DNA from 4 places in the Pantoea sp. KPR_PJ genome. Region 4 is predicted to be linked to each of the others. Evidence: predicted binding sites of a transcription regulator. Region 4 holds the regulator's gene; each other region holds the start of a gene.
The links. Region 4 encodes Fur, which represses iron uptake genes when iron is present. Its sites were predicted from a motif close to ATAATAATGAGAACNACTATCAA; they were not measured.

Region 1 (7,699 bases), on a different contig from region 4:
CGCTGAGGCGCGAGCAGGTTGGTGCGCTGGTGCTCAGGGCGCAGCCGATGGCGCGGCCGGACCCTGAGGTGCTGCATGCGGCGATGCTGCGCTGGATCGCTGAAAAAGGGCTGGCGATGTTGAACTGGAGTCCGGAGGCTGAACAGCTACGCGTGCGGCTCCAGTGCGCCGCCCAGTGGCTGCCTGAAGAGAACTGGCCCGCCGTAGATGACGACACGCTGCTCGCTACGCTGGAGAGCTGGCTGTTACCTGAGATGAGCGCGGTACGCGATCTGAAATCCCTACAGGCGGTCAATCTTGTTACCGCACTATTACATTTACTCACATGGTCACAACGTCAGCGGCTGGATAGTGTGTTGCCAACTCATTACACTGTGCCCACCGGCAGTCGACTGCCTGTCCGCTATCATCTGGATAAACCGCCTGTGCTGGCCGTGCGTATTCAGGAGATGTTTGGCGAGGCGAGCAATCCCGCCGTGGCGGAAGGACGTGTGCCACTGGTGCTGGAGCTGTTGTCGCCCGCGCAGCGTCCCCTGCAGATCACCCGCGATCTGGCTGCCTTCTGGCGCGGTGCCTGGCCGGAGGTGCAGAAGGAGATGAAAGGGCGCTATCCCAAACATGCCTGGCCCGACGATCCGGCCAGTGCCTTGCCCACAAGGCGCACCAAAAAATATTCCCCGTAAGGTGAGGGCCGCTGGATCGAATTCAGAGGGTTCTACCATGCGGAAAAGGTAAAAGTCGCTAGAGTAGCGGCGCTGCTAACGTAATACCTGGAGAATGAAAGCAATGTCTGGGAACGATCGCGAACCTATTGGGCGCAAAGGAAAACAACCCAAGCCGCCGCGTAACGCTACGCGCCGGGGTCGCCGCAGGGATGAAGACGATTTTGATAATGATGATTTTACCGATGAGGTTGAGGAGAAAACGCCTGTGCCGCGTAAAAGTAAAGGACAACGTCCGCCGCGTGGGAAGCGTCGCTGGTTAGGCTGGCTGATTAAGCTGTTCCTCGTATTTGTGGTGATCATGGCGGCCTGGGGGATCTATCTCGACTCTGAGATCCGTGCCCGAATTGACGGCAAAGTGTGGCAGCTGCCCGCTACCGTGTATGGCCGCATGGTCAGCCTGGAACCGGGCATGTCCTACAACAAAAAAGAGATGATCGCGCTGCTGGAAGGCACGCAGTACCGCGAGGTGTCGCGCATTACGCGTCCCGGCGAATTCTCGGTGAAGGGCAACACCATCGATCTGCTGCGCCGTCCGTTTGATTTCCCGGACAGCAAAGAGGGTCAGGTGCATGCGCAGATGGTGTTCGACGGTGACGAGCTGAGCGAAATTAAAAATGTCGATTCCGGCCGCGATTTTGGCTTCTTCCGCCTCGATCCGCGCCTGATCACCATGCTGCAGTCGCCAAACGGCGAGCAGCGCCTGTTTGTGCCGCGCACCGGTTTCCCCGATCTGCTGGTTGATACGCTGATCGCTACTGAAGATCGCCACTTCTATCAGCATGACGGCATTAGCCCTTATTCCATTGGCCGCGCCTTCCTTGCCAACATCACCGCCGGCAAAGCGGTGCAGGGCGGCAGTACGCTGACGCAGCAGCTGGTGAAAAACCTGTTCCTGACCAACGAGCGTTCGCTGTGGCGTAAAGCGCGTGAAGCCTATATGGCTGTCATCATGGACGCGCGCTACAGCAAGGACCGTATCCTGGAGCTTTACCTGAACGAGGTCTATCTCGGTCAGGCGGGCAACGATCAGATCCGCGGCTTTCCGCTGGCGAGCCTCTACTACTTTGGCCGTCCGGTTGACGAGCTGAGCCTTGATCAGCAGGCGATGCTGGTGGGCATGGTAAAAGGCGCCTCGCTTTACAATCCGTGGCGCAATCCCAAGCTGGCACTGGAGCGACGCAACCTGGTGCTGCGCCTGCTGCAGCAGCAGAAGGTCATTGATCAGGAGCTGTATGACATGCTCTCGGCGCGTCCGCTCGGCGTCCAGCCGAAAGGGGGCGTGATTACGCCGCAGCCTGCCTTTATGCAGATGGTACGCAGCGAACTCCAGGCGAAGCTGGGCGACAAGGTCAAAGATCTCTCCGGCGTGAAGATCTTTACCACGCTCGATCCGGTCTCGCAGGACGCGGCAGAAAAAGCGGTTATTGATGGCATTCCGACGCTGAAAAAACAGCGCGGCCTGAAAGATCTGGAAACCGCGATGGTGGTAGTGGATCGCTTCAGCGGCGAAGTGCGCGCAATGGTCGGCGGTGCCGATCCACAGTTCGCGGGCTACAACCGCGCACTTCAGGCACGGCGCTCCATCGGCTCGCTGGCAAAACCGGCTACCTATCTGACCGCACTCAGCCAGCCGAATACCTACCGTCTGAACAGCTGGATCGCCGATGAGCCGATTGCGCTGAAACAGCCGAATGGCAGCGTCTGGAAGCCGATGAACGACGATCGTCGCTTCAGCGGCAAGGTGATGCTGGTGGATGCGCTGACTCACTCTATGAACGTGCCGACGGTTAACCTCGGCATGACGCTGGGGCTGGATGCGGTCGTAGAGACCTGGACGAAGCTGGGCGTGCCTAAAGATCAGCTTAATCCTGTACCGTCAATGCTGCTTGGCGCACTTAACCTGACGCCAGTTGAAGTGGCGCAGGCGTTCCAGTCGATTGCCAGCGGCGGTAACCGCGCATCGCTGTCGGCGGTACGTTCGGTGATTGCGGAAGACGGTACCGTGCTCTATCAGAGTTTCCCGCAGGCGCAGCGTGTGGAACCGGCGCAGGCCGCGTATCTGACGCTCTACACCATGCAGCGTGTGGCCGAGCAGGGCACGGCGCGAGCGCTGGGCGCGCGCTATCCGAAAGCGCATCTGGCAGGCAAAACCGGTACGACTAACGATCTGGTCGACAGCTGGTTTGCAGGCGTAGATGGCAAAGAGGTTGCGATCACCTGGGTTGGCCGTGACAACAACCAGCCGAGCAAGCTCTACGGTGCCAGCGGCGCGATGCAGATCTATCGTCGCTATCTGGACAACCAGGCACCGATGCCGCTGGTGCTGACGCCGCCGGAAAACGTCTCGATGATGAATGTCGACTCGGCAGGCAATTTTGTTTGCGGCACCGGCAGCAGCACCTGGCGTTCGCTGCCGGTCTGGGCGCTCGATCCGGATGCGCTCTGCCAGCAACAGCAGCAGCTGTTCCAGCAGCAGGAGCAGCAGCAGTTGCAGGAGCAGCAGAATCAGCAACAAAACCAGCAGCAGATGCAGCAGTCGCCGCAGCAGGAGCAAAAGGAGAGTGACGGCGTCGCGGGCTGGATTAAAGATATGTTCGGTGGCAACTAAGCCACCGGTTAAAAAGGGCGCTAAGGCGCCCTTTTTTTGTGCGCGATCAATACTGCGCGAATGCCCGCCAGACGGCGCTGTGCGCGGGATTATCCCTTGCAGAAAACAAAGAGTTTCGCCTAAAATCCATTCGGCATAATAATCATTCTCGTTTTCATTCGCCTGCCTACATATTTTATTCAAGAGATACTCACTATGAATGCGCGAACGACTTTTCCTTGTTTTCTGCGCGGCGCTTTTTCCCGCCGCCCGCTGGCGCTGAGCATAGCGGTCATTTTGGGGTCGGTGAGCGCCGCCGCGCTGGCTGATGAAACGCTGATTGTCTCTGCGGATGCCGGTTCAGCCGCGCCGCAGGAAAGCGCCTGGGGGCCGGCACCGACCATTGCGGCGAAACAGAGCGCCACCGGCACAAAGACCGATACCCCACTTGAGAAAACCCCGCAGTCCGTATCGGTGGTGACGCGCGAGGAGATGGAGACGCGTCAGGTGACCTCGGTAAAAGAGGCGTTTAATTACACCCCAGGCGTGCTCACCGGCAACCGCGGCAGCTCGCAGGTGATCGATGCGCTTTCTATCCGCGGCTTCAGCGAAACCAACACCAATCAGTATCTTGACGGCCTGAAGCTTCAGGGTGACAACTACTCTGAATTTGCTATCGATCCCTATTTCCTTGAGCGTGCCGAACTGTTGCGCGGCCCGGTTTCGGTGCTCTATGGCAAAAGCAATCCCGGCGGCGTGGTGTCGCTGGTAAGTAAGCGTCCCACGCAGGAGACCCTGCGCGAAGTGCAGTTCCAGATGGGCAGCGATAATCTGTTTGCCACCGGCTTCGACTTTAGCGGTGCGACAGATGAGAGCGGCATTTACAGCTACCGTCTGACCGGGCTTGCCAGCAGCGCCGACGCGCAGCAGGCGAGAAACAAAGAGAAGCGCTACACCATTGCCCCCGCCTTTAGCTGGCGTCCGGATGAAAATACCCGCTTCGACCTGCTGACCTATTTCCAGAACGAGCCGCAGACCGGCTATTACGGCTGGCTGCCGCGTCAGGGCACTCAGGTGCCGATCGCACGCGCCGATGGCAGCGAATACAAGCTGCCGACCGACTTTGACGAAGGTGAGGCGAGCAACAAAATTTCGCGCAACACCAAAATGATCGGCTACAGCGTTGAGCACCGTTTCAATGACACCTGGACAGTGCGCCAGAATCTGCGCTACGCCGATCTGCGCACCCACTATCGCAGCATCTACGGCAATGGCTTCGACGCGACCACCCGGTCAATCACGCGCGGCTCAGCGGTGTCGGATGAGCGGCTAAATCAGTTTGCGCTGGATACCCAGGCGCAGGCTACGTTTGCTACCGGCGAGGTGGACCATACGCTGCTGCTGGGCGTGGACTTTCAGCGCACGCGTAACGATATCGATGCACAGTTTGGTACGGCCAGCAGCCTGAGCGCCGTCGCGCCGCAGTATGGCGATGAAAGCGTTACGCCATTCGATCCCTATCAGCATCTCAATAAACAGCGTCAGACAGGGCTCTATGCCCAGGATCAGATGGAGTGGAACCGCTGGGTACTGACGCTGGGCGGCCGCTACGACTATGCCATGACCTCTGTCTATGACCGCTACAACGGTACGCTGAACCGCCAGAACGATCAGGCCTTCACCTGGCGCGGTGGGCTAAACTACGTGTTTGATAACGGCGTCGCACCCTATTTCAGCTACAGCGAAGCCTTTATTCCCAACTCAGGGTCAACATATGAGGGCCAGGCCTTCGACCCGTCGCGTGCCAGACAGTACGAAGCGGGCGTGAAGTATGTGCCGAAAGATCGCCCGGTCACCCTGACCGCCGCGCTTTATCAACTGACCAAAACCAAAAATCTGACCGCCGATCCGGATACGAAAAACCATCCGAATGCCAGCGTGCAGAGCGGTGAAATCCGCTCGCGCGGCGTAGAGCTGGAGGCCAAAGCTGCGGTCAATGCCAACGTTAACCTGACGGCCTCCTATACCTACACGGATGCGGAGTACACCCACGACACGCTGCTGGAAAATCGCACGCCGGTTCAGGTGCCGAAGCATATGGCGTCGCTGTGGGCCGATTATACCTTCCATGAAACGGCGCTCTCCGGCGTTACGGTGGGGGCGGGTGTGCGCTACGTCGGTGAAAGCAAGGGGCTGTACAGCAGCGGCACGCAAAACAACCAGAATTTTGACGTGGCCGGTTATACCACGGTGGATGCGATGCTGAAGTATGACCTTGGTAGTGTGGGTCTGCCTGGCTCATCAGTCGGGATTAACGTGAAAAACCTGCTTAACCGTGAATATGTCGCCAGCTGTTACCGTGACTACGCCTGCTACTGGGGCGCAGATCGCCAGATTATTGGCACCGCAACCTTCCGTTTTTGATTCATCCGGGCACTGCGGTGCCCGTTTAACCTGGGATGACCATGCAGCCTCCGCATCACGCAGCCACTTTTACGCTGGATAATGTCAGCTTTCATGTGCCCGGCCGCACGCTACTGCATCCGCTTTCGCTTACCTTTGCGCCGGGGAAAGTCACCGCGCTTATTGGCCATAACGGCTCTGGTAAATCCACGCTGTTAAAAATGCTGGGTCGCCATCACTCCGCCAGCGAAGGGCGCGTGCTGCTCAACACCCGGCCGGTAACAGAGTGGAACAGCAAAGCGTTCGCGCGCGAAGTGGCCTATCTGCCGCAGCAGCTGCCCGCCGCCGAAGGCATGACGGTGCGCGAACTGGTGGCGATCGGCCGCTATCCCTGGCACGGCGCACTGGGCCGTTTTGGTCAGGAAGATCGCATACGGGTCGAAGAGGCGATCGCGCAGGTTGGGCTGAAGCCGCTGGCTGGGCGACTGGTAGACAGTCTCTCTGGCGGCGAGCGCCAGCGTGCCTGGCTGGCCATGATGGTGGCACAGAACAGCCGCTGCCTGCTGCTGGATGAGCCAACCTCGGCGCTGGATATTGCGCATCAGGTTGAGGTGCTGGCGCTGATTCAGCGTCTGAGCCGCGAGCGCGACCTGACGGTGATCGCGGTGCTGCACGACATCAATATGGCGGCGCGCTACTGCGATCGTCTGGTGGCGCTGCGCGGCGGGGAGAACATCGCGGAAGGCGCGCCGGAGGCCATTATGCAGGCCAGCGTGCTGGAGGCGATTTACGGTATTCCTATGGGCATTCTGCCGCACCCTCAGGGCGGCGCACCGGTTAGCTTTGTCTGCTGAGGACGATAAGATGGAAATGACCCGTCGTCGCCTGCTGGCGGCACTGGCGCTGTCACCTCTGCTGGACGTTCTGCCGCTGCACGCCGCTCCACGGCAGCAGCGCCGCATTATTGCGTTAGAGTGGCTGCCAGCTGAACTGCTGCTGGCGCTCGATATCGCGCCGCTGGCCGTTGCTGATACGCGCAACTACAACATCTGGGTGGGCGAACCGCCGCTGCCGCCGCACACCATTGACGTTGGGCTGCGCACTGAGCCTAATCTTGAGTTGATGACACAGCTACAGCCGTCGCTGATCCTGTGCTCCAACGGCTACGGTCCTCCGCCAGAAAAACTCCAGCGCATTGCGCCGATTATGGGTTTCGACCTCAACCGGGGCGACGGCAAGCCGCTCTCTGCCGCACGTGAATCGCTGCGCGCGCTGGCCACGCGTACTGGCCGCGAGGCAGAGGCAGAGGCGCATCTACAGATGCTGGATCGCGAGCTGGCGGCTGCCCGACAGCGTCTTGCGCCTTACGCGCAGCGTCCCATTCTGCTGATGTCGCTGATGGACAGTCGTCACGCCATCGTCTTTGGCAAAAGCAGCCTGTTTCTGGAGGTGATGACGGCTCTTGGCCTGACTAACGCATGGCAGGGAGAAACCAACTTTTGGGGCAGCGCGGTGATCGGGATTGAACGGCTGGCGCATCTGCGCGATGTCGACGCCATCTGCTTTGAGCACAATAACGATGCAGATATGGCGCAGCTTAGCCGCAGTCCGCTGTGGCAGGCATTGCCCTTTGTTCGTGCCGGACGCTTTCAGCGCGTACCGGCGGTGTGGTACTACGGCGCGACCCTGTCGGCGCTGCATTTTGTTCGCGTGCTGGAACGCGCGCTGGAGACGCGCTGATGCGCCATCGCTATTTTCCTGCTGTGCTGCCCGGCCTGCTGTTTATCCTGGCGCTGCTGCTGACGGTAATCAATCTGCGCGCTGCGCTGCCGTCAATGCAGTGGTGGCAGGCGCTGTGGGCGCCAGACGTTAATCATATCGATCAGATGCTGTTCCACTATAGCCTGCTGCCGCGGCTTGGGCTGGCGCTGCTGGTCGGCGCCGGCCTCGGGCTGGCCGGACTGCTGTTTCAGCAGGCGCTGCG
Region 2 (7,699 bases), on a different contig from region 4:
CAGGCCGTCAGCGCTTTGTGTGGCTCCAGCAGCGCCTCACGCAGCGTGCCGTCGACCGGGCATTCAGCATCCTGACGCGTAAAGGTCGTGCTGAGCGCGTCATCTGGACGGCTGGAGAGCAGGCGGTAGAGATAGAGCGGGCCCCCTGCTTTCGGTCCCGTACCCGACAGGCCTTCACCGCCGAACGGCTGTACGCCCACCACGGCACCGACCATATTACGGTTAACGTAGAGGTTGCCGACTTTGGCATTCGCCGTTACCTGCGCAATGGTTTCGTCAATGCGGGTGTGCACGCCCAGCGTCAGGCCGTAGCCGCCTGCGTTGATCTGCTCAATAAGCTGCGGCAGGGCGTTGCGTGCGAAGCGCACGACGTGCAGCACCGGACCAAAAATCTCTTTGTCGAGATCGCTGACCTGGCTCAGCTCGATTAGCGTGGGCTTGATAAAGGTGCCGCTCTGCCACTCTACGCTGTCCTGCGGATTCTCCTGTACTGCCTGATAGACGCTGTTGCCTTTATTGCGCATCGCCTGGATATGGCGCTCAATTCCGGCTTTCGCCTCGGCGTCGATGACCGGGCCGATGTCAGTGGAGAGGCGTTCCGGGTTGCCCATGCGGTACTCGGCCATCGCGCCGCGCAGCATTTTCAGCGTGTGATCTGCGACGTCCTCCTGAATACAGAGCAGGCGCAGCGCCGAGCAGCGCTGACCCGCACTGTCAAACGCGGAGGCGACAATATCCATCACCACCTGCTCTGTCAGCGCGGAGGAGTCGACGATCATCGCATTGAGCCCGCCCGTTTCTGCAATCAGCGGCGTCGGACGGCCCTGTGGATCGAGACGACCGGCAAGGTTGCGCTGCAGCAGCGTCGCAACGGCGGTCGAGCCGGTAAACATCACGCCGCGTACGCGCGGATCGCGCGTCAGCTGGGCGCCGACGGTTTCGCCATTGCCTGGCAGCAGCTGCAGTACACCGGCAGGAACGCCTGCGTCGAGCAGGATCTGCACCGCCTGAGCAGCGATGAGCGGGGTCTGCTCAGCAGGCTTAGCCAGCACGCTGTTGCCGGCCGCCAGCGCTGCAGCGACCTGGCCGGTGAAGATGGCCAGCGGGAAGTTCCACGGGCTGATGCAGACCACCGGGCCAAGCGGACGATGGGTTTCGTTATCGAAATCGTGACGTACCATGCCTGCGTAGTAGCGCAGAAAATCCACCGCCTCACGCACTTCGGCGATGGCGTTGTTGTAGGTTTTGCCCGCTTCACGAACCAGGATGCCGATCAGCTGCTGCATCCCGTCTTCCATATGCTGTGCGGCACGGTCGAGGATGGCGGCGCGCTCATCTGGCGGCGTGGCGAACCAGATTGGACCGGCGTTAACGGCAGCATCCAGCGCCAGCGACACCTCTTCTTCACTGGCTTCGCGTACCTGGCCGACAACATCACCCGGTGCGGCAGGATTAAGCACCGGACGACTTTCTCCCTCGCCCAGTTTGCCATCAATTATCGGCTGAGCCAGCCAGGGATGGGTGGCACTGCTCAGCAGGGCGCTGGAGAGCGAGGCCAGACGATGCTCGTTAGCCATATCGATGCCGGCCGAGTTGCTGCGTCCTGCGCCATAGAGGTCGCGCGGCAGGGGAATTTTTGGATGCGGCAGACCAATCGCGCCTTCGCTCGCGCCCAGCTTTTCTACCGCGGCAACCGGATCGGCCACCAGCTCATCAATCGGTAGTGAGGTGTCGGCAATCCGGTTAACAAAAGAGGTGTTCGCACCGTTTTCCAGCAGGCGACGCACCAGATAGGCGAGCAGGGTTTCATGGGTGCCAACCGGCGCATAGATACGGCACGGGCGATTCAGCTTGCCGTCCGCGACTTTGCCGACCACCTGCTCATAGAGGGGCTCGCCCATGCCGTGCAGGCACTGGAACTCATACTGGCCCGGGTAGTAGTTATTGCCCGCCAGCTGATAGATCGCCGCCAGCGTATGGGCGTTGTGCGTTGCAAACTGCGGATAGATCAGATTTGGCACCGCCAGCAGCTTACGCGCGCAGGCAAGATAAGAGATGTCGGTATAGACCTTACGTGTATAGACCGGATAACCCTCCAGGCCCTCCACCTGGGCGCGTTTGATTTCGCTGTCCCAGTAAGCACCTTTCACCAGACGGATCATCAGACGACGACGGCTACGCTGAGCCAGGTCGATCAGCGAGTCGATCACAAACGGGCAGCGTTTCATATAGGCCTGAATAACAAAGCCGATGCCGTTCCAGCCTTCCAGCTCAGGCTCAAAGCAGAGCTTCTCCAGTAGATCGAGCGACAACTCCAGTCGGTCAGCCTCTTCAGCATCAATATTGATACCGATGTCGTAGGAGCGTGCCAGCAGCGTCAGGGATTTCAGGATCGGGTAGAGCTCTTCCATCACGCGGGCGTACTGGGCGCGACTATAGCGCGGATGCAGCGCAGAGAGCTTGATAGAGATGCCTGGTCCTTCATAGATGCCGCGGCCGTTTGACGCTTTGCCAATGGCGTGGATCGCCTGCTGGTAGGAGAGCAGATAGGCTTTAGCATCGCTGGCGGTCAGCGCCGCTTCGCCCAGCATATCGTAGGAATAGCGGAAGCCTTTCTCTTCCAGCTTGCGCGCGTTCGCCAGCGCCTCAGCAATGGTTTCGCCGGTGACAAACTGTTCACCCATCAGGCGCATCGCCATATCGACGCCTTTACGGATCAGCGGCTCGCCGCTCTTACCGATAATGCGGTTTAGCGATCGCGACATGTTTGCTTCGTTGTGAGTCGACACCAGACGCCCGGTGAACAGCAATCCCCAGGTGGCTGCGTTGACAAACAGAGAAGGGCTGCGACCAAGGTGCGACTGCCAGTTGCCGTTACTGATTTTGTCGCGGATCAGCGCGTCACGTGTGGGCTTATCGGGAATACGCAGCAGCGCTTCGGCCAGACACATCAGCGCGACGCCCTCCTGGGAGGAGAGTGAGAACTCCTGCAGCAGGCTTTGCACCATTCCAGCGCGTCCGGTTGCCCCTTTTTGGTGCCGTAGCTTGTCGGCAAGCTGATAAGCGAGCTGATGCGTTTTTTCCGCCAGCGAAGCGGGCAGGCGAGCCTGCTCCAGCAGCATCGGGACCGCGTCAGTCTCAGGACGCCGCCAGGCAGCAGTTATGGCAGCACGGGCTACCGACTGCGGCAGAATATGCTCGGCGAAATCCAGGAAGGGCTGATGCGTTTCTTCCGGTGTGATTTCGTCGGGCTCTGCCAGCGTGCCTGCCGCGACCGGGATCTCCGGCAGCGCATCGCCGCTTTCCAGCTGGCCAAGATAGCTAAAAATGGCCTGCTTAATCAGCCAGTGTGGGGTGCGGTCGATCTGCTGCGCCGCCAGTTTAATGCGTTCGCGGGTGGCTTCATCCAGCTTCACACCCATGGTAGTCGTGCCCATGACGTCATTGCTCCTGTGTCTGTATCTTACTGCGTGGGCAGCACTATTACTGATGTTGCAACTTTGTGCAACCGTGTTAAGTGTGACCTGTGTAGCAGCCTTTTTAATGATTAATTTGTTAACACTAAAAAGACGGCATGGAACTTGCTGCAAGAATCTCGCCAGATTGTCATGACGCTAACTGATTGCATTGCTGGAGGTTTGAAAAGGTGCAACTCGCGAACTGTGAGCCAGTGCAACCTGTTAACAAAATTCAGGCATTACCAGGTGAAATCGCTGTAATGCTTGTGTTAAATCCATTGTGCGCGTCGCACCTTTCCGGCAGGATACCGCGCCTCAGGAAACGTCGGGCGCCTGAATCTGGACAAAGCCTGCTGCCTTACCCCGTTCCGGTAAGCGAGCAGCGTGCGGTTTCTCTCGGGAAATCAACTATAAAGTGGAGAGACGAATGAGTGTAAGCACACCGATGCTGGTGACTTTTGTAATTTATATCCTTGGGATGGTGCTGATAGGCTTTGTGGCCTATCGATCTACAAAAAACTTTGATGATTACATTTTGGGTGGGCGTAGCCTTGGCAGCGTTGTCACCGCGCTATCGGCAGGCGCGTCTGATATGAGCGGCTGGCTGCTGATGGGGCTGCCGGGCGCGATCTTTCTGTCGGGTATCTCAGAAAGCTGGATTGCGATCGGCCTGACGGTGGGGGCCTGGCTTAACTGGAAAATTGTTGCGGGCCGTCTGCGCGTGCAGACTGAGCATCACGACAACGCGCTGACCCTGCCGGACTTTTTTACCAGCCGCTTTGAAGATAAAAGCAAGATCCTGCGCGTTATCTCGGCGCTGGTTATCCTGATCTTCTTTACCATTTACTGTGCTTCAGGCGTTGTGGCCGGGGCGCGTCTGTTCGAAAGCACCTTCGGGATGAGCTATGAAACGGCGCTGTGGGCCGGTGCGGCAGCCACCATTCTCTATACGCTGGTGGGCGGCTTTTTGGCCGTAAGCTGGACTGATACCGTGCAGGCGAGCCTGATGATTTTCGCCCTGATCCTGACGCCGGTTATCGTGATCGTTGCCGTAGGCGGCCTGGATGATTCGCTGGCGGTCATCAGGGCGAAGAGCCTTGAAAACCTCGATATGCTGAAGGGGCTCAATTTTGTTGCGGTGATCTCACTGCTGGGCTGGGGGCTGGGCTATTTTGGCCAGCCGCATATCCTGGCGCGCTTTATGGCGGCCGATTCTCACCGCTCTATCCGCACGGCACGTCGTATCGGCATGGCATGGATGGTGTTGTGTCTGGCGGGTGCGGTAGCGGTTGGTTTCTTCGGTATCGCTTACTTCCAGAACCATCCTGAGCAGGCGGCGGGCGTAAGCGGTAACGGCGAGCGCGTCTTTATCGAACTGGCGCGTATTCTGTTTAACCCGTGGATTGCCGGGATTCTGCTGTCGGCTATTCTGGCGGCGGTCATGTCGACCCTGAGCTGTCAGCTGCTGGTCTGTTCCAGCGCCCTGACCGAAGATCTCTACAAAGGTTTCCTGCGCAAAAATGCCAGCCAGAAAGAGCTGGTGTGGTTTGGACGCGGAATGGTGCTGCTGGTGGCGCTGATCGCTATTGCACTGGCATCAAACCCGGATAACCGCGTGCTGGGGCTAGTGAGCTACGCCTGGGCAGGCTTTGGCGCCGCCTTTGGTCCGGTGGTGCTGTTTGGCGTCTGCTGGAAACGCATGACCCGCAATGGCGCGCTGGCGGGGATGATTATCGGTGCCGGCACCGTGCTGATCTGGAAACAGTATGGCTGGCTGGATCTGTATGAAATCATTCCAGGCTTTGCCTTTGCCAGTATCGCAATTGTGGTGTTTAGCCTGACGGGACGTGCGCCGTCCGCGGCGGCTCAGCAGCGCTTTGAGGCTGCCGAGGCAGAATACCTGGCCAAATAAGCTCTCTTTATGTGCAGGCCCGCTTTCCCTGTTGAGAGCGGGCTTTTTAATGCCTGTCATTCACGAAATAATTTCCGCAGATTACTTGTTTTTTAACTGGCGATAATGATAATCGGTATCGTTCGTATTTTACTTAACTTTACCCCTGACTGACGCTGCTTAACATTCAAGAGGTCGGCGATGTTTGTTCCCTTTCTCATTATGCTGCGCGAGGGGCTGGAAGCAGCTCTGATCGTCAGCCTGATCGCCAGCTACCTGAAACGCACCGGCCGCGCCCAGTGGTTTCCCGCGCTCTGGGCTGGCGTCGCTGTCGCCGCCGCGCTCTGCCTGGCACTCGGTATTTTTATCAACCAGACCACCGGTGAGTTTCCGCAAAAAGAGCAGGAGCTGTTTGAGGGGATTGTGGCGGTGATTGCCGTGGCGATCCTGACCTCTATGGTGTTCTGGATGCGCAAAGTGGCGCGCAATATGCGGACAGAGCTGGAACAGGCAGTCGATCAGGCACTGGGTCGCTCCGGGCGTGGCGGGCTGGCACTGGTGCTGATGGTCTTTCTGGCCGTTGCGCGTGAAGGGCTGGAGTCGGTGTTCTTCCTGCTGGCTGCGTTCACACAGGATGTCGGCTATGCACCGCCCGTCGGCGCAGTACTGGGATTAGTGACCGCCGTGGCGCTCGGTATGCTGCTTTACTGGGGAGGCGTGCGCATCAATATGGCGAATTTCTTCCGCTGGACCAGCCTGTTTATTCTGTTTGTCGCGGCCGGGCTGGCGGCAGGCGCTGTCCGCGCTTTCCATGAGGCTGGCATCTGGAACCATTTACAGGGTATTGCCTTCGATCTGAGCCCGGTCCTCTCCACGCATTCACTGTTCGGCACGCTGCTTGAGGGCGTACTCGGCTATCAGGAAACGCCGAGCATCAGTGAAGTAGGGGTCTATTTTCTCTATCTCATCCCGGCACTGCTGCTGTTTGTCATGCCCGCGCGCCCGACGCGCCAACTCTCCACTTAACAGGGATATAACTATGATGATTCGCTTTCGCCGCAAAACGCTGCTGGCTTCACTGATGGCGCTCTCCGCAACCGCGGCGGCGGCCGATATTCCACAGGTCAGGGTGAACGTGACGGATAAGCAGTGCGAGCCTGAGCAGCTGACGGTCAAAGCCGGGAAAACCCAGTTTCTGATTAAAAACAGCAGCCAGAAAGCGCTGGAATGGGAGATTCTGAAGGGCGTGCTGGTGGTAGAGGAGCGCGAAAACATCGCGCCAGGCTTCAGCCAGAAACTGACTGCAAACCTTGAAGCGGGCGAGTATGAAATGACCTGCGGTTTGCTGAGTAACCCTAAGGGCAAACTGATCGTTGAAGAGGGCAGCACATCAGCGGCGAAAAGCGGCAAGTCTGGCGTCCTCTCACTGGCGGGCCCGGTGACCGGGTATAAAGCGTATGTCATGCAGGAAGTAGCGCAGCTGGTTGCGGGCACTGAGGCTTTTACCCATGCGGTAAAGTCAGGCGATATCGAGAAAGCCAGAGCGCTGTATGCCCCGACGCGCCAGCACTATGAGCGTATCGAGCCGATCGCCGAGCTGTTCTCCGATCTCGACGGCAGCATCGACGCGCGTGAAGATGATTACGAACAAAAAGCGGAAGATCCTAAATTTACCGGTTTCCATCGTCTGGAGAAGGCGCTGTTCAGCGATAACAACACCACCGGTATGGAAGGCTACGCGACCCAGCTCAATCGCGACGTACAGGATCTGCAAACCCGCATCAGCGAGCTGGCCTTCCCGCCGGCGAAAGTGGTGGGCGGGGCGGCAGGCCTGATTGAAGAGGTCGCCTCCAGCAAGATTTCCGGCGAAGAGGATCGCTACAGCCGTACCGACCTGTGGGATTTTCAGGCGAATATTGATGGCGCGCAGAAAATTGTCGATCTGTTGCGTCCTCAGCTACAGCAGGCCAATCCCCGTCTGCTGGCGAAGATTGACGGCAATTTCAAAAAAGTTGACGCCATTCTGACAAAGTACCGCAGCGGAGAAGGTTTCACCTCGTATGAAAAACTGACCAGCACAGATCGTAATGCGCTCAAGGGGCCGATCACCGCGCTGGCGGAAGATCTCTCCCTGCTGCGCGGGACTTTAGGACTGGATTGATATGATAGAGAGTAAGGACGAGGCGCAGCCTTCCCGTCGCCGTCTGTTAAAAGGATTAGGCATGCTGGGCGGCGCAGCCGCCCTGAGCGGCGGCTGTCCCTTTCATGCATCAGCCGACAGCTTCGCGCCAGGGACGGTTGCACCCGATGCGCGCCAGCAGGCGCAACCCTTCTATGGGCAGTATCAGGC
Region 3 (7,699 bases), on a different contig from region 4:
CGAGAAAATCAGCAGCAGCGTCTGGCTGGTGTTGCGCAGGATGTCTACCAGAATTGAGGTAAAGCGCACGTGGCGCTGCTCGCTGTATCGCGCAATGCGGCCTGAAATAAAACGGATTGCCCCGCGTAACAGCCAGTAGATCAGCAGCGTGCCTGCGACCACGATGGCGCTGTTTAGCCAGAAGGTTTCATTGAGAAAAAGACGTTGAAAATAGCCAGATGAGAGCCAGTTTTCCATTGGGGATATTCTCCTTGCTGGGAGCCGGTTTAAAAAAAGAAAGCAAGGAGAAGCATAGCCTGGATATGGATGATGACCGCCTAAATCACTGAAAAATTACTGAAATCGCCTCGCTTTATCCCGTGCCAGGCGCTCCAGAGCGAAAATGACCTGCTGGAGCTGACGCTCCTGTGACGGTTCGATGGCGGTAAAGCGGAAGCTGAGGCGCGGCGTCACGCGCGTTTCGTTTTTGCTGCTCACCACGCTGCGCTCGCCAATATGTAGCAGTTGAGCGCCAACCTCAAACTCGCCATATTCGCCCAGTTCGACGCGCAGCTTGTTGAACTTATCACCGCTGTTAAGGCCATCCGGCAGCGCCTCGTCCACCAGCACGCCAATGCCGCCCAGCGACAGATCCTGAAGGCGAAAACGCACCTGTTTACCGTTGGGCCACTGACTATGGCAGTAAAATGTGGGCTCAAGGGGCGCACTGATACGGAAAAATTCGCGGCGCTGAATGTGCCACAGCAGCTCCGGCAGCGGTGCACTAAAAGCAGGCAGCCCATCAAAGGTGGTTTTTTCCAGTGCGGCGAGGCTGAACGCAATCTTCGCACCGAAGGTTTCCGCAGTGAGGTTTACGTCGTGACAGGAAAGCACAGCGTCGTTATCAGAACTGTTGCTGCCGAGATCGAAAATAATACGCTCGCCGTCAGCGTCGAGCAGGCGACTGATAAACTGGCCGCGCGAAAACGTGACCATCACAGGGGTCTGTAAACGCAGCAAATCTTTCATGACGCCCAGCACGGCCAGCGTGCCGCGTTTGAGATACTGTTCGTTGTCGGCTTCTTTCACTTCCTGGCTCCAAAAGAGGGCAAAAATGCGGTTCGCTATTCCTTTATTCTCTGACCGTTATCGGCGTACCGGTTTGAAGCTTTACCCCTTAACGCCATTTTTTGCATTTGTTTAACCTGCATTGCAGAATTTACTGTCTATACTTATCTGTGTAATTCTCCTGATTAATCAGGCGGTCACAACCTAAACATAAAAGGAAGGAGTAGTGGATGGGTATCATTTCATGGATCATCTTTGGTTTAATCGCCGGTATTCTCGCTAAATGGATCATGCCGGGTCGTGATGGCGGTGGTTTTATCGTCACCGTGATCCTGGGTATCGTTGGTGCGGTCGTCGGTGGCTGGATCAGTACGCTGTTCGGCTTTGGTCGCGTAGACGGATTTAACTTCGGCAGCTTTGTGGTCGCTGTTATCGGTGCCATCGTGGTGCTGTGGATCTACCGCAAAGTGCGAAGCTGACGCGCTGAGCGCAAGAACTGCAACGGGACGACCAGGTCGTCCCGTTTTACTTTCCGCTTAAAAATCGTATCCCACCGACACCAGCAGCGAACGTTCTGCCCCCCAGTAGCAGTAGCCTGTACCGTAGCAGGCGGCAACATAGTGACGATCGGTCAGGTTGTTGGCGCTCACCTGTAGCCATGCGCCGCGCAGATCGTTATTCCACACGCCCAGATCGGCACGTACCGACGCGTCAAACAGGGTAACCGACGGCACGCGACGGCTGTTTTCGTTGTCCGCCCACTGTTTGCCGATATAGCGTACACCTGCCCCGGCGCTGATACCTGCGTCAAACTGGTAGTGACCCCAGAAGGAGGCGATGCTGTTCGGCGTAATATAGGGAGTGTGACCCTCATTGCCGTCCACCGTCTCTTTGTAGCGCAGGTGATTCAGCGTGTAGCCTGCCACCGTGCTCAGGCGGGGCGTCAGCTGGTTATGCGCTTCCAGCTCAATACCCTGCGAATGGACTTTGCCGGTTGGTGTATAGGTCGAGTCCACGATATTACGCGTCGCCACATCTTTCTGCGTCAGATCGTAAAGCGCCAGCGTATAGAGATCGCGCGTGCCCGCAGGCTGATATTTAATGCCCGCTTCAACCTGTTCGGAAGTGGTTGGCTGGAGCAGATTGCCGTCTGAGCCGGTCAGCGCGGTGGGGGTAATCGCCTGGCTGTAGCTCACATAGGGGGAGACACCATTATCGAAGGCGTACAGCAGCGCCGCCCGCCCGCTAACGTGATCGTCCTGGCGGCGCGACGTGCCGCTGTTGTCGGCGACAATGCGATCGTAGCGGCCAGAGAGATCGAGATGCCAGCGATCCCACACCATCTCATCCTGCAGGTAGAGGCCGGTCTGGTAGTAGCGGCGGGTAGATGACGTCCAGCTAAAGTCAGGCATGGGGCCGAGCGCCTCGCCCGTGACGGCATTAAGCGAGCTGGCCACGCCGCCTGCGTCGGTAAGGCTGTTTTTGTAGCGATGGTACTCTGCCCCCAGCGACAGCCGATGCTCCAGTTCACCAGTAATAAACTCCGCCGTCAGGCGGTTATCTGTTGCCCAGGCGGAAAGGGAGGAGCGCTCGCCAGAGTAATAGCGTCTGAGGATCGAAGAGTCTGCCGCCAGCCAGCCACCCTGATAAACCTGATCGAGATCGGCATTTGAGTGGCTGTAGCTGCCGGTCGAGGCGAAAGACCAGACGTCGCTGAAGCGATGCCGGAAGTCATAGCTGTAAATTTGTTCGCGGCGCTTAAACTGATCCAGCGCCGGATCGCCATCGTAAAAGCCGGTGCTCAGCTTTGCGCCGTTGTGTGGATCGAGGGAACCCTCGCCGGGCACTGAACCGTGATAGCCGCCAGACGGATCCTTTTGCAAATAGGCCCGCAGCAGCAGTTGCGTATCCTCGGTGGGCTGCCACATCAACTGCGGCATCAGGGCATATTTCTCTTCACGCGTATGGTCATACTGCGTATCGCTGTTACGCGTCATTCCGGTCAGGCGAAACGCCCACTGCGAGTCAATGGCGTTGGTATAGTCAAATGCCGCACCGCTGGTGGCGTGATTGCCCGCTGACAGACGGAAATGGCCTTCTTCACGAAACTGCGGGCGGCGCGTGGTCTGGTTTACCAGCCCGCCCGGAACCGTCTGACCATAGAGTGCTGACGAGGGGCCTTTGATAACGTCAACGCGCTCCAGAAACCAGGGATCGACCTGCAAAATGTTGTAGCTGCCGCCGTCGCTCATCAGGCGCAGGCCGTCCAGGAACGTGTTATCGACGTCGCCGCCGTGGAAGCCGCGCAGTGAAATGGTGTCGTAGCGCGTCGCAGCACCGCCAAAGCCGGTGAAGACGCCAGGCGTATAGTTCAACACCTGATTGAGATCGATGGCACCCTGATCGTCAATCTGCTGGCGGGTAATCACGGAAACCGACTGCGGCGTTGTCACCAGCGGGCGGTCGCTTTTGGTCGCGCCCGCACTGGTAGTGGCAACATAGCCCTGCGTTGGGCTGTCAGCACTCTCCTGTGGCGCAGCGGTAATGACCAGCGTCTCGTCCGCCAGGCTGGCCGAAGGGATAGCAATAGCCAGCGCGCACAGCAGGGCGCAGCGGTGAGGGGTAAACGGCAGCTTCATGTCCTTTCCTTGTTCAGTCCGCCAGATCAGGCGAATCAAGAGTGATAAAAATTCTCACTATCAGAGTGAGAATTATTATCAATATGTGGGGGATGTTTCAAGATGTGTTAAAGGAAGGTGTAGCAAAAAGCGAAGGGCGGCTCGCGCCGACCCTTCGCAGAGGCTATTTTGTGGTCGCGGTCGTCTGAGGAATATCCTGTGCGCTGTTACAGGTTTTATCTTTTGGACAATATTTATCGAGCAGCATCAGCGTGACGCCATTGGTCCAGCCAAAGCCGTCCTGTAGCGGGTACTCACCGCCGCCACCGCCGCCGAGCTGAGGCCCGTCCACAACATATTTCTCCACCAGCTTCTGCTCTTTGTCATAGGTGGTCTGCACATTTTGCAGGAAGCGCAGGCCAATCTGTTGCGCCAGCTGCGGTTTGTTGTAGTGCTCAAGCCCTTCTACTGCCACCCACTGCAGCGGTGCCCAGCCGTTTGGCGCATCCCATTGCTGACCGTTGTTCACCGTGGTGGTCAGCAGGCCACCCGCTTTCACCAGATGTTGTTCAACGGCAGACGCGGTACGGTCGGCCTGCTTGTCGCTGGCAAGCTGCATGTAGAGCGGAAAGAGCGCTGCGGCGGTAAGGTGCGGACTGGCCTGATGCGTCTTAAGATCGTAATCCGCGTACCAGCCCTGTTTCTCATCCCACAGGTAGCGATTTATCGCGGCCTGGCGCTTCTCGGCTAAATCGGCAAACTGCTTTGCTTTATCCTGCTGCTTGTCAAGCCGATAGGCTTTAGCGAGCGTTTTCTCGAGATGAAACATCAGGCTGTTGAGATCGACCGGAGCCAGCTGGGTGGTGCGGATTGAGGCCAGACTGTGCGCGTCGCTAAACCAGCGTGAGCTGAAGTCCCAGCCGGATGCTGCGCCCGCACGCAGATCGCGATAGAGCGCATTTTTGTCCCGCTGCGGCGCTTTTTTCGCGGTGTTGACATCGTCCAGCCAGGACTCGGTGCGCGGTGCATCGCGCTCATCCCAGTAGCGGTTAAGCAGCGTACCGTCTTCCAGCCTGATAACGCGCTGGTGCGCCTGGCCCGCCGCCACGCTACCGCTCTCTGCCATCCAGTAGTCATACTCTTTCTGCAGCTGTGGCAGATAGGTGCTGTAGGCGGCCTCGCCGGTATGGGTTGCCAGCAGATCGATCATCAGGCTGAAGAAGGGGGGCTGCGAACGGCTGAGGTAGTAGCTGCGGTTGCCATTTGGGATGTGGCCATAGGTATCCAGCTCCCAGGCGAAGTTATCGACCATATCCTGCACGCGATCCCAGTGGCCGCTCTCGGCCAGGCCAAGCATAGTGAAATAGCTGTCCCAGTAGTACACCTCGCGGAAACGTCCGCCCGGGACGACGTAGGGTTTAGGCAGCGGCAGCAGTGAATCGTAGCGCCCGGCGCGGTTGGCGGTGCGCGTCAGCACCGGCCACAGGCCATCAATATGCGCGCGCAGGCTCTGACCCGCTGGCGGCACATACTTTTCACCGGCTTCAGGCAGGGTAAAGTTACTGGCGACAAAGCGCTTCAGATCAAAATTGCGCTGATTTTTTTGCATCTGCCAGTCCGCAAGGATCGACGAAGGGTCGTATTTCGGTACGGCGTCAGCAAAGGTTTTCTGGTCAGGGTAGAACTGCGCCTGCTGCACTGCGCTGAATAGCGGGCCGAGGCGGACATCTGGCGGCTGCGGCTGATTGCTGAGCATACGTGCCTGATCGTCTGCGTGCGCTGCCAGCGCAGGTAAACCCAGCAGCAGAGTCAGCACCACTGGCGCGACGCCCTGACGCCCGACAGGCGCGGTTACAACAGTTTTTTTCATCGGTTTTTCTCCTTGTCCGAAAGGCGGCCGCGCGTAACGCATTGACCACTCGAACAACTTTAGCCTTAATCTGACGGCATGGCGCGTTAACGCAGCGGAAATGTGAAGCGGGTTCGACGCCTTTCGGGCAAACGCGAGCGGATTTTTCCTTGCCCTTATGCCGCTTTTACCGGAGGCTGAGGGTAAAAAACGAGGAGCAAAATGGAGATTATCTGGTACCACCCGTCACAGGATGCCGGGGTCTGGCTGGAGGGGATGCAGCGTCGCCTTCCGCAGGCGCGCGTGCGGCACTGGCAGCCGGGCGATGAAGCTGCCGCTGACTATGCGATTGTGCGCAAGCCGCCGCGTGAGCTGCTGGCCGGTCGGCCTGGCCTGCGCGGCGTTTTTGCGATGGGGGCTGGCGTAGACGACATTCTGGCGCAGCTGGCGCGCTATCCCGATATGCTGTCGCCGTCGGTGCCGCTTGTGCGCCTTGAAGATACCGGAATGGGGCGGCAGATGCAGGAGTATGCGGTGTACTGCGTGCTCGGCTGGTATCGCCGCTTCGACGACTATCGCCAGCTACAGCAGCAGGCGCAGTGGCAGCCGCTTGAGCTGGCGGCGTACGAGGCGTTTACCGTGGGCGTGATGGGCGCGGGCGTGCTGGGGATGAGCGTTATCCATGCGCTAAAACCCTGGGGATTTCCGCTGCGCGTCTGGAGCCGCTCGCCTAAGCAGATTGCAGGCGTAACCAGCTTTGCCGGACGTGAGGCGCTCGATGCGTTTCTGCACGGCACGCAGGTGGTGATTAATCTGCTGCCGAGCACGCCAGAGACCACCGATCTGTTTGATGCCCGAACCCTGAGCCAGCTGCCGCAGGGTGCATGCTTACTCAATATGGCCCGTGGCACTCAGGTGGTTGAAGACGATCTGCTGGCGGCGCTGGAGAGCGGGCAGCTTCGCGCCGCCGCGCTGGATGTCTTCCAGCAGGAGCCACTCCCCCCGCACCATCCACTGTGGCGTCATCCGCGTGTCACCGTGACGCCACATATTGCCGCCCTGACCCGGGTAGATGAGGCGATAGAGGCGATTGCCCGTGCCATTGAGGCGTGTGAGGCGGGCAGGCAGCCGTCGGGCTGCGTTGATCGACTGCGCGGCTATTAATAAAAGTTCACGTACCGCCGCCCGCGTCGGTGGCGTAAAGGAGAAGATGATGTACCCGGTTGACTTACATATGCACACCGTAGCCAGTACCCACGCTTACAGCACGCTGCATGATTATGTCGCGCAGGCGAAAGCGAACGGCATCCGGCTCTTTGCCATTACCGATCATGGCCCTGATATGGCCGATGCGCCGCACTACTGGCATTTTGTCAATATGAAAATCTGGCCGCGCGTCATTGACGGTGTTGGCATTCTGCGCGGCATCGAAGCCAATATCAAAAACCAGCAGGGGGAAATTGACTGCTCCGGCCCGATGCTTGACTCTCTGGATGTGATCATTGCTGGTTTCCATGAGCCGGTGTATGCGCCACGCGACAAGTCGCACCACACTGATGCGATGATCGCCACCATGGCCAACGGCGTTGCACATATTATCAGCCATCCCGGCAACCCAAAGTTCCCGGTCGATATTCGCGCCATTGCCGACGCGGCCGCGCACTACAACGTGGCGCTGGAGATCAATAACTCCTCCTTTACCACCTCACGTCCCGGCAGCGAACCCAACTGCCGCGCCATTGCCGAAGCGGTACGCGACGCGGGCGGTCGACTGGCATTTGGCTCCGACTCCCACACCGCCTTTACGCTGGGCGATTTTGAGCACTGTCTGCGTATCGCGCGGGAAGTGGATTTTCCGGAAGATCGCGTGTTAAATGTCACGCCGCGTCGCCTGCTCGATTTTCTTGAGCAGCGGACCGGCCGACAGATTGCCGAGCTGGCGCATTTTTAACCCTTTAGCCTCTGGAATAGTGCATGAACGAGTTTTCCATTCTTTGCCGCGTTATCGGCTCTTTATTTAATCGTCAGCCGCAGGACCCGCTGCTGGTGCCGCTGTTTACGCTGCTGCGCGAGGGCAAACTCGGCGCACAGTGGCCGCTGGAGCAGGATGAACTGCTACAGCGCCTCCAGCAGAACAGCGATCCGCAGGCGCTGGCAGCAGATTACAATGCGCTATTTGTGGGGC
Region 4 (7,699 bases):
CATTAACCGCATCACTTTATGACAACAGGGCGAGCAATCGCCCTTTTTTATGGCTGTTATCTGCGCTTATACACGTTTTTATTCTTCAGAGGATAATATTAACTTGTCGGACCACATTGAGAGTTGTCTGAGTTAATTAAATTTAATCAATTTCCAGATGTGAATTTGTTATTTTGAGGTAGGCTATTCGCTCTTAAAAAGGCTATGCGGGCATAACAAGGAAATAAAATGACAGCTCTCGCTCAGGAAGCAAGACACAGCGTAGTAGTTTTGCATCAGTTAATCGAACGTATCTTTAATCAGCCGTCAGGTGAAGATGACAGTTTCCATTTACTCCTCTCGCATTTTCACCCCGATTTCCGCATGGTGACGCCGCAGGGCAAACTGCTTGATTTCAACCAGACTGAAGATCTCTTTCGTCAGCTGCAGGGGAAGCGTGAAGGAATGCGTATTGCCACCAGCGAGCACGCTGTTATTTCCCAGCAGAAGAATGAAATCACCATTCAGTATCGCGAACTGCAAATGATGAACGGTCAGGATCAGACGCGCATTTCACTGGCTATCCTGGATTGCAGTACGTCCATCCCTCGCTGGCGCTATCTGCACGAAACCCTCGTCGCCTGACAGCCATAAAAAAAGCCGGTATCTGTACCGGCTTTTAGCATTACTGCATAGCACACTGTTTTTACTGATCGTGGAGCGTTTCGTCTTCGCGGCAATCGCCCAGCGCGCAGTGACCGTAGAGGTAAAGGCTGTGGTTAGTCAGCTTAATACCGTGACGGGTAGCGATATCACGCTGGCGCGTTTCGATAGACTCGTCGCTAAATTCGATAACTTTGCCGCAGTCAAGGCAGATCAGGTGATCGTGATGATGCTGCTGGGTCAGTTCGAAAACCGATTTCCCGCCTTCAAAGTTGTGACGCGTTACGATGCCTGCATCATCAAACTGATTAAGAACACGATAAACGGTAGCCAGACCAATCTCTTCGCCCATATCAATCAGGCGTTTATACAGATCTTCCGCGCTGACGTGATGGCACTGAGGTTCCTGAAGCACTTCCAGAATTTTGAGTCTGGGCAGCGTGACTTTCAGGCCAGCCTTCTTTAATGCGGTATTGTTGTCAGTCATGCGGATATTGTCCTGTTACTTTGCTGGTTACTTGAGGCGCCTTGCCTTGAATGTCGTTCGGTGTCTATTCTCATTTGCGTCTCATTATAGAGGCGAAGCTTTGAAATGAAAACCGAGGGAAACGCCTGAAATCAACACGGGCTGTCAGGGAAAACATAACGGCGCCGGGTGGAAAAATGCAGGAGGTTCGTCATCATCTCGCTAACTTCCTGACCTCGCGGGAGAAATAAGCAGATAACCGATGTGGGTATTGTACAGAATTGCAGATGAAAGTTAAAAATCTGTAGCTATTATTTCTATAGGAAAAACCACTCCCTCAATGTGAGCCAGCGCCCACATTGAGGAGCGGACACTTACGCTTCGATGATGGCCTGCAGCTGTAGCTCATCATAAATCTGCTTAACCCAGGCATCAACGCGCTCGTTGGTCAGTTCAGGCTGGCGGTCTTCGTCGATCGCTAAACCGAGGAAGTGTTTATCGTCGGCCAGGCCTTTAGATGCTTCGAAATGATAGCCTTCGGTCGGCCAGTGCCCCACGATAACCGCGCCGTTTGGCTCGATGATATCGCGGATAGTGCCCATCGCGTCGCAGAAATATTCGGCATAATCTTCCTGGTCGCCGCAGCCAAAAAGGGCCACCAGCTTGCCGTTGAAATCAATCTCTTCCAGCGTCGGGAAGAAGTCATCCCAGTCGCACTGCGCTTCACCATAGTACCAGGTCGGAATGCCCAGCAGCAAAATGTCGAATGCTTCCAGATCTTCTTTCGTGCTTTTGGCAATGTCATGAACTTCCGCAACGTCTTTACCCAGCTGTTTCTGGATCATTTTTGCAATGTTTTCGGTGTTGCCGGTATCGCTGCCAAAGAAGATGCCTACGATTGCCATGGGGTAAATAACCTCTTAAATCCTGATAATGAGATGCATGCGCGGTGCGCACAATTAAGCGAATGATAGCAGAGCGGGCAAAAGGGCGGAACTTGAAAAGCCGCTACATTTGCTTCTGCGTGCGCTTTGCGCGATTCAGTCCAGTTTGAGTTGCGCCAGCAGCATTTGTTCAATCAGTTCGCTGCGGCTGATATTGCGCTGCTCAGCCAGGGTGTTCAGGGCATCCACAGCCTCGCTGCTCATTTTGAGTTCGACACGGCGCAGCCCGCGCACTTTGTCACGTTTCAGTTGATTGCGCTTATTGATGCGCAGCTGTTCATCACGCGATAGCGGACTGGTTTTCGGTCGACCGGGACGACGCTCATTTGCAAACAGATCCAGCGTAGTGCGGTCAGTGTGTTCTTTTGCCATGGCTTAATAAAACTGAAGGCGCGAACAGGCGCGTTTATAACGAAATGGGCTATTGCCGTAGCAAAAACAGGCAGCGGCAAAATTTAGCGCGCCATCATACTCCAGCCGGAGGGATGACGCCAATGCTAAACCGCGAACGGCAAGCTTTTGCTTTTAAAGCGCAAAAAAACGGCGAACGCTGCGCAATACGGCATCAGGTTTCTCGGCATGCACCCAGTGACCGGCACCGGTGATAACGTGTGCATGGGCGGCCGGGAACTGACGCAGCAGCGCATCACGGTACTGATTGTCGAGATAGGGCGAATCGCCGCCGCGAATAAAGAGCGCCGGATGCGGCCAGGCGGGTACCTCTTCCCAGCCAGAGAGTGTAGCGTAATTCTCCCAGAGTGCAGGCACGTTGAAGCGCCATTCGCCTTCCTGGAAAGATTTAAGAATAAACTGGATAACGCCCTCTTCATGAATATGCGCACGCATCACCTGCGCCGCCTCGCTGCGCAGGCGCACGCCCGCTTCGCTCACGGCGCGAATGCCAGCAAAAATTTCATCATGGCGGCGCGTCTGGTAATCGACGGGCGCGATGTCAATCAGCACCAGACGTTCAAGACGCTCGGGAGCCAGCGCGCTCATGGCCATCGCAATCTTGCCGCCCATCGAATGACCAATCACGGCGACGCGATCGATATGGTGCGCATCCAGCGTATCGAACATATCCTGTGCCATCGCGCGATAGCTCATCTCATCAGCACGTGGCGACAGGCCATGGTTACGCACATCGACCTGAATGAGCGGACGCGCCTCTTTCAGGCCTCGCGCCAGCACGCCGAGGTTATCAAGGCTGCCAAACAGGCCGTGAATAAGCAGGATGGGCAGGGAATCAGCAACAGATTGGTCAGTTTGCAGACGAGCATTTAAAATCATGGCAAAGTTCTTAAGATGGGGACCTCGGCTTAGGTTATCATGCTTTCACCTTTTCAGGCGTGCCAACAGGCCAGGCTTTAGGGCATATTCTGACTTTTGCGGTCAGAACGTGCGAATGCTATCAGCCCGTCTGGATTTAACTTTATAATCCTTATGTTAGAACCTGTCCGGCCAGCGGATTCGTGAAATGTGCCCAGGCATTTTTCAGGCTGGCATGGTTCTGTCATGAGTCGAAACCGTACGGAAAAAGATGAAAACGATCGAAGTTGACGAAGACCTTTATCGCTATATCGCCAGCCACACGCAGCACATCGGCGAAAGTGCCTCTGACATTTTACGGCGGATGCTGAAATTTACTGCCGGTCAAAGCGCCTCTGCCACCACGGCGGCCCCGTTAGCCGCAGGCGATACGGCGCAAAAAGCCATTCAGCCAGTGCGTGTGGAAAACCGTCCGCAGGATCGTGTGCGCGCGGTGCGTGAGCTGCTGCTGTCCGACGAGTACGCCGAACAGAAGAAAGCGGTTAATCGCTTTATGATGATTCTGTCAACCCTCTATCGTCTTGATCCTTCAGCATTTGCCGACGCCACTGCTTCGTTGCAGGGCCGTACCCGCGTCTATTTTGCGGGCGACGAGCAAACGCTGTTGCAAAATGGCACCCATACCAAGCCGAAGCACGTTCCCGGCACGCCGTACTGGGTGATCACTAACACCAATACCGGCCGTAAATGCAGCATGGTGGAACACATCATGGTCTCAATGCAGTTCCCGCAGGAACTGGCTGAGAAAGTTTGCGGCACCATTTAAACCGAAGCGTCAGGGAGAAGCGCCAATGGCCAGTCACCCCCGTGCCGGGCAACCCGCCCAGCAGAGCGATTTGATTAACGTTGCACAGTTAACCTCACAGTATTATGTCCTGCAGCCCGACGTGGCGAACCCGGACCATGCGGTGAAATTTGGCACCTCCGGTCATCGCGGCAGCGCAGGGCGTCAGAGCTTTAACGAACATCACATTCTGGCGATTGCGCAAGCTATCGCGGAAGAGCGCAAGAAAAACGGTGTTACCGGCCCTTGCTACGTTGGCAAAGACACGCATGCGCTCTCTGAGCCGGCGATCCTTTCTGTGCTGGAAGTCCTGGCCGCCAATGGCGTAGACGTGATTGTGCAGCAGGACAACGGCTACACCCCGACGCCCGCGATCTCCAACGCTATTCTGGAGCACAACAAGCAGGGTGGAGCGCAGGCGGATGGCATCGTCATTACGCCGTCGCACAACCCGCCAGAAGATGGCGGCATCAAATACAATCCGCCGAACGGTGGCCCGGCTGATACCAACGTGACGAAAGTGGTAGAAGATCGTGCTAACCAGCTGATCAAAGCGGGTCTGCAGGACGTCAAACGCCTGCCGCTGGATCAGGCGCTGGCAAGCGGTCGCATTGTCGAAAAAGATCTGATCCAGCCTTACGTTGAAGGCCTGGCGCAGGTGATCGACTTTGCGGCTATCCAGAAAGCGGGCCTGAAGCTGGGTGTCGATCCGCTGGGAGGGTCCGGGATCGAGTACTGGAAGCGCATTGCCGAGCATTATCAGCTCGATCTGACCATCGTGAACGACGCTGTCGATCAGACCTTCCGCTTTATGCATCTGGATAAAGATGGCGTCGTGCGTATGGACTGCTCTTCTGAGTGCGCAATGGCGGGTCTGCTGGCGTACAAAGATAAGTTCGATCTGGCTTTCGGTAACGATCCCGACTATGACCGTCACGGCATCGTTACGCCTTCTGGCCTGATGAACCCGAACCACTATCTGGCTGTGGCCATCAACTACCTGTTCCAGCACCGCCCGCAGTGGGGCAAAGAGGTGGCTGTAGGTAAAACACTGGTCTCCAGCGCAATGATAGATCGCGTCGTCAACGACATTGGTCGCAAGCTGGTAGAAGTGCCGGTTGGCTTCAAGTGGTTTGTGGATGGCCTGTTTGACGGCAGCTTTGGCTTCGGTGGCGAAGAGAGTGCAGGCGCTTCTTTCCTGCGTTTCGATGGCTCAGCCTGGTCAACCGACAAAGATGGTATCATCCTTTGCCTGCTGGCAGCGGAGATTACCGCAGTGACCGGCAAGAACCCGCAGCAGCACTACGACGAGCTGGCACAGCGCTTCGGCGCGCCGAGCTACAACCGTTTGCAGGCACCGGCAACGTCTGCCCAGAAAGCCGCGCTCTCTAAGCTCTCACCTGAGATGGTCAGTGCCGACACGCTGGCGGGCGATCCCATTACCGCTCGTCTGACGGCGGCACCGGGCAATGGCGCATCGATTGGCGGTCTGAAAGTGATGACGGAAAACGGCTGGTTCGCTGCGCGTCCATCAGGCACCGAAGACGCCTACAAAATTTACTGCGAGAGCTTCCTGGGTGCAGAACATCGTGCGCAGATTGAGAAAGAAGCGGTAGAGATTGTGAGCGAAGTGCTGAAAAACGCCTGATTAATGTCGGGCTGGCGTGGCGTATCAGGTTCTTCTGAACAGGCGCGTCTGAAAGCGGTCAGGGGCTGATAACATTTTCGCTCAGGGCCGTTTCTGGCAGAACGCACTTCACTTGTGAGAGGCGTGCGTTAAGGCGCTCGTGCGCGGCGTGTTGAAGCCCGCCAGCGCCTTTGCTGCTCAGCACAAGTCCTTCAGGAAACCGGTTTTACTGTACGCATCAGGCGCCTTCGGGCGCTTTTTTATGGCATAAAACGGTAGCCAATGCCGGTTTCCGTCAGCAAATGACGTGGCTGCGTCGGATCGGTCTCCAGCTTCTGTCGCAGGTGTGCCATATAGATGCGCAAATAGTGGCTGTGTTCTACCGCATTAGGCCCCCATACCTGACTCAGCAACTGCCGCTGCGTCAGCACCTTGCCAACATTATTTAACAGCAGGCTTAACAGGCGAAATTCGATGGGCGTCAGATGGACTTCCTGCCCGTCGCGTACCACGCGCCGCGCTGCCAGGTCGATGGTCACATCCGCAAACTCAATCACCGGCTCAGGCTGCTGTGCAGCATGGCGACGTAAGGCGACACGCACGCGTGCCAGCAGTTCGCCAATACCGAAAGGTTTGGTCAGGTAGTCGTCTGCGCCGGCATCGAGCGCGTCGATCTTATCCTGCTCATCTACGCGCGCCGACAGGACGATTACCGGAACCCGGCTCCACTGGCGCAGATCGCGAATAAAATCGCGTCCGTCACCGTCGGGCAATCCTAAATCCAGGATCACCAGATCGGGTTTGCGCGTTGCTGCCTCAATTAATCCTCGCTGTAACGTATCGGCGTCAAACACCTTTAGCGTTTCGCCCTCCAGCGCAAGGCGGACAAAGCGGCGGATCTCTTTTTCGTCTTCAACGATCAATACGGTGGCCACGTCGTGATGCTCCATGCCTGATAACGTGTCGTCACTCTATCAGCAATTTTGCCGAAGCCCTATTAGCGTAGTAGAAGTGCTCTTGTTAACTTTTCTGTAACTTACTCTCCTCTGTCGAGCGTGGGCTGGCCCGCCAGCAAAAAATAGTGGTCTGATGAGTAGTAAAACGACAGTCATCAGCGTAATATCTGACCAGGATCACATTATCCACTTCTCGCTTCCAGGGAGGCAGAATATGTATCAGGCTTATCCGCTGTATAAAATCATCCTGCGCCGTGCGCTGGTTATCTTCATTGGCGTTACTGCTTTGCCGGTTATGCTGTTTCGCAAAGATCGCGCGCGCTTCTACAGCTATCTGCACCGAATCTGGTGCAAGACCAGCGCAAAGCCGGTCTGGCTGGCGCAGACCGAATCAGCAGGCGGCGTTTTCTGGTAACCCGCCTGCCAGGCAGAACAAAGCCCGCTCTCTCAAGCGGGCTTTGTTGTTTCTGAAGATCGTCACAGAGAAAACCCTTTCCATCGCTGGCCTGAGGCTGTCATTCGTCTGTTTTTCAGCTACACTTAAACCTCTACAAGATTTCGGAGGTTGTACAAGTATGAGCGTAAAAATTCCGCTGGGTATCAGTGCCTGCCTGCTGGGAGAACAAGTGCGTTTTGATGGTGGCCATAAACGGCTCGCCTTTGCTGTCAACGAGCTTGCGCCCTTTGTACGTTTCGAGCCGGTGTGTCCCGAAATGGCGATAGGATTGCCGACCCCGCGTCCGGCGCTGCGTCTGGTTAAGCAGGAGGATGAAGAGATCCATCTCTGTTTCAGTAAAGATGGCGGTCAGGAGATGACGCAGCAGATGCGTGACTGGTCGGCTGAGCGCGTTAAATCTCTGCATCACCTGTGCGGCTATATCCTCTGTGCTAAGTCGCCCAGCTGCGGTATGGAACGCGTGCGCGTCTATGAACCCGATACAAACAATAACC

Region 1: fhuA (ferrichrome porin FhuA) is a predicted target of Fur. The motif match lies at 3,469-3,491, and genes of this name have one in related genera.
Region 2: efeU (iron uptake transporter permease EfeU) is a predicted target of Fur. The motif match lies at 5,476-5,498, and genes of this name have one in related genera.
Region 3: HP564_RS03905 (TonB-dependent siderophore receptor) is a predicted target of Fur. The motif match lies at 3,746-3,768, and genes of this name have one in related genera.

What each region holds. Positions count from the first base shown of each region.
Region 1 is NZ_JABMIK010000009.1:154,850-162,548, forward strand. Features, by position in the region: gene hrpB (ATP-dependent helicase HrpB) at 1-683, shown strand, start outside; gene mrcB (bifunctional glycosyl transferase/transpeptidase) at 787-3,333, shown strand; gene fhuA (ferrichrome porin FhuA) at 3,529-5,736, shown strand; gene fhuC (Fe3+-hydroxamate ABC transporter ATP-binding protein FhuC) at 5,778-6,569, shown strand; gene fhuD (Fe(3+)-hydroxamate ABC transporter substrate-binding protein FhuD) at 6,580-7,455, shown strand; gene fhuB (Fe(3+)-hydroxamate ABC transporter permease FhuB) at 7,455-7,699, shown strand, end outside.
Region 2 is NZ_JABMIK010000001.1:336,530-344,228, forward strand. Features, by position in the region: gene putA (trifunctional transcriptional regulator/proline dehydrogenase/L-glutamate gamma-semialdehyde dehydrogenase) at 1-3,437, opposite strand, end outside; gene putP (sodium/proline symporter PutP) at 3,886-5,370, shown strand; gene efeU (iron uptake transporter permease EfeU) at 5,551-6,375, shown strand; gene efeO (iron uptake system protein EfeO) at 6,389-7,510, shown strand; gene efeB (iron uptake transporter deferrochelatase/peroxidase subunit) at 7,512-7,699, shown strand, end outside.
Region 3 is NZ_JABMIK010000001.1:814,843-822,541, forward strand. Features, by position in the region: gene HP564_RS03890 (mechanosensitive ion channel family protein) at 1-237, opposite strand, end outside; gene HP564_RS03895 (flagellar brake protein) at 334-1,068, opposite strand; gene HP564_RS03900 (GlsB/YeaQ/YmgE family stress response membrane protein) at 1,278-1,526, shown strand; gene HP564_RS03905 (TonB-dependent siderophore receptor) at 1,584-3,686, opposite strand; gene treA (alpha,alpha-trehalase TreA) at 3,850-5,535, opposite strand; gene ghrA (glyoxylate/hydroxypyruvate reductase GhrA) at 5,737-6,678, shown strand; gene HP564_RS03920 (phosphatase) at 6,728-7,465, shown strand; gene HP564_RS03925 (molecular chaperone) at 7,489-7,699, shown strand, end outside.
Region 4 is NZ_JABMIK010000003.1:384,499-392,197, forward strand. Features, by position in the region: gene HP564_RS10350 (hypothetical protein) at 229-624, shown strand; gene fur (ferric iron uptake transcriptional regulator) at 686-1,129, opposite strand; gene fldA (flavodoxin FldA) at 1,483-2,013, opposite strand; gene ybfE (LexA regulated protein) at 2,149-2,424, opposite strand; gene ybfF (esterase) at 2,578-3,342, opposite strand; gene seqA (replication initiation negative regulator SeqA) at 3,593-4,147, shown strand; gene pgm (phosphoglucomutase (alpha-D-glucose-1,6-bisphosphate-dependent)) at 4,173-5,813, shown strand; gene kdpE (two-component system response regulator KdpE) at 6,053-6,727, opposite strand; gene HP564_RS10390 (YbfA family protein) at 6,963-7,163, shown strand; gene HP564_RS10395 (YbgA family protein) at 7,324-7,699, shown strand, end outside.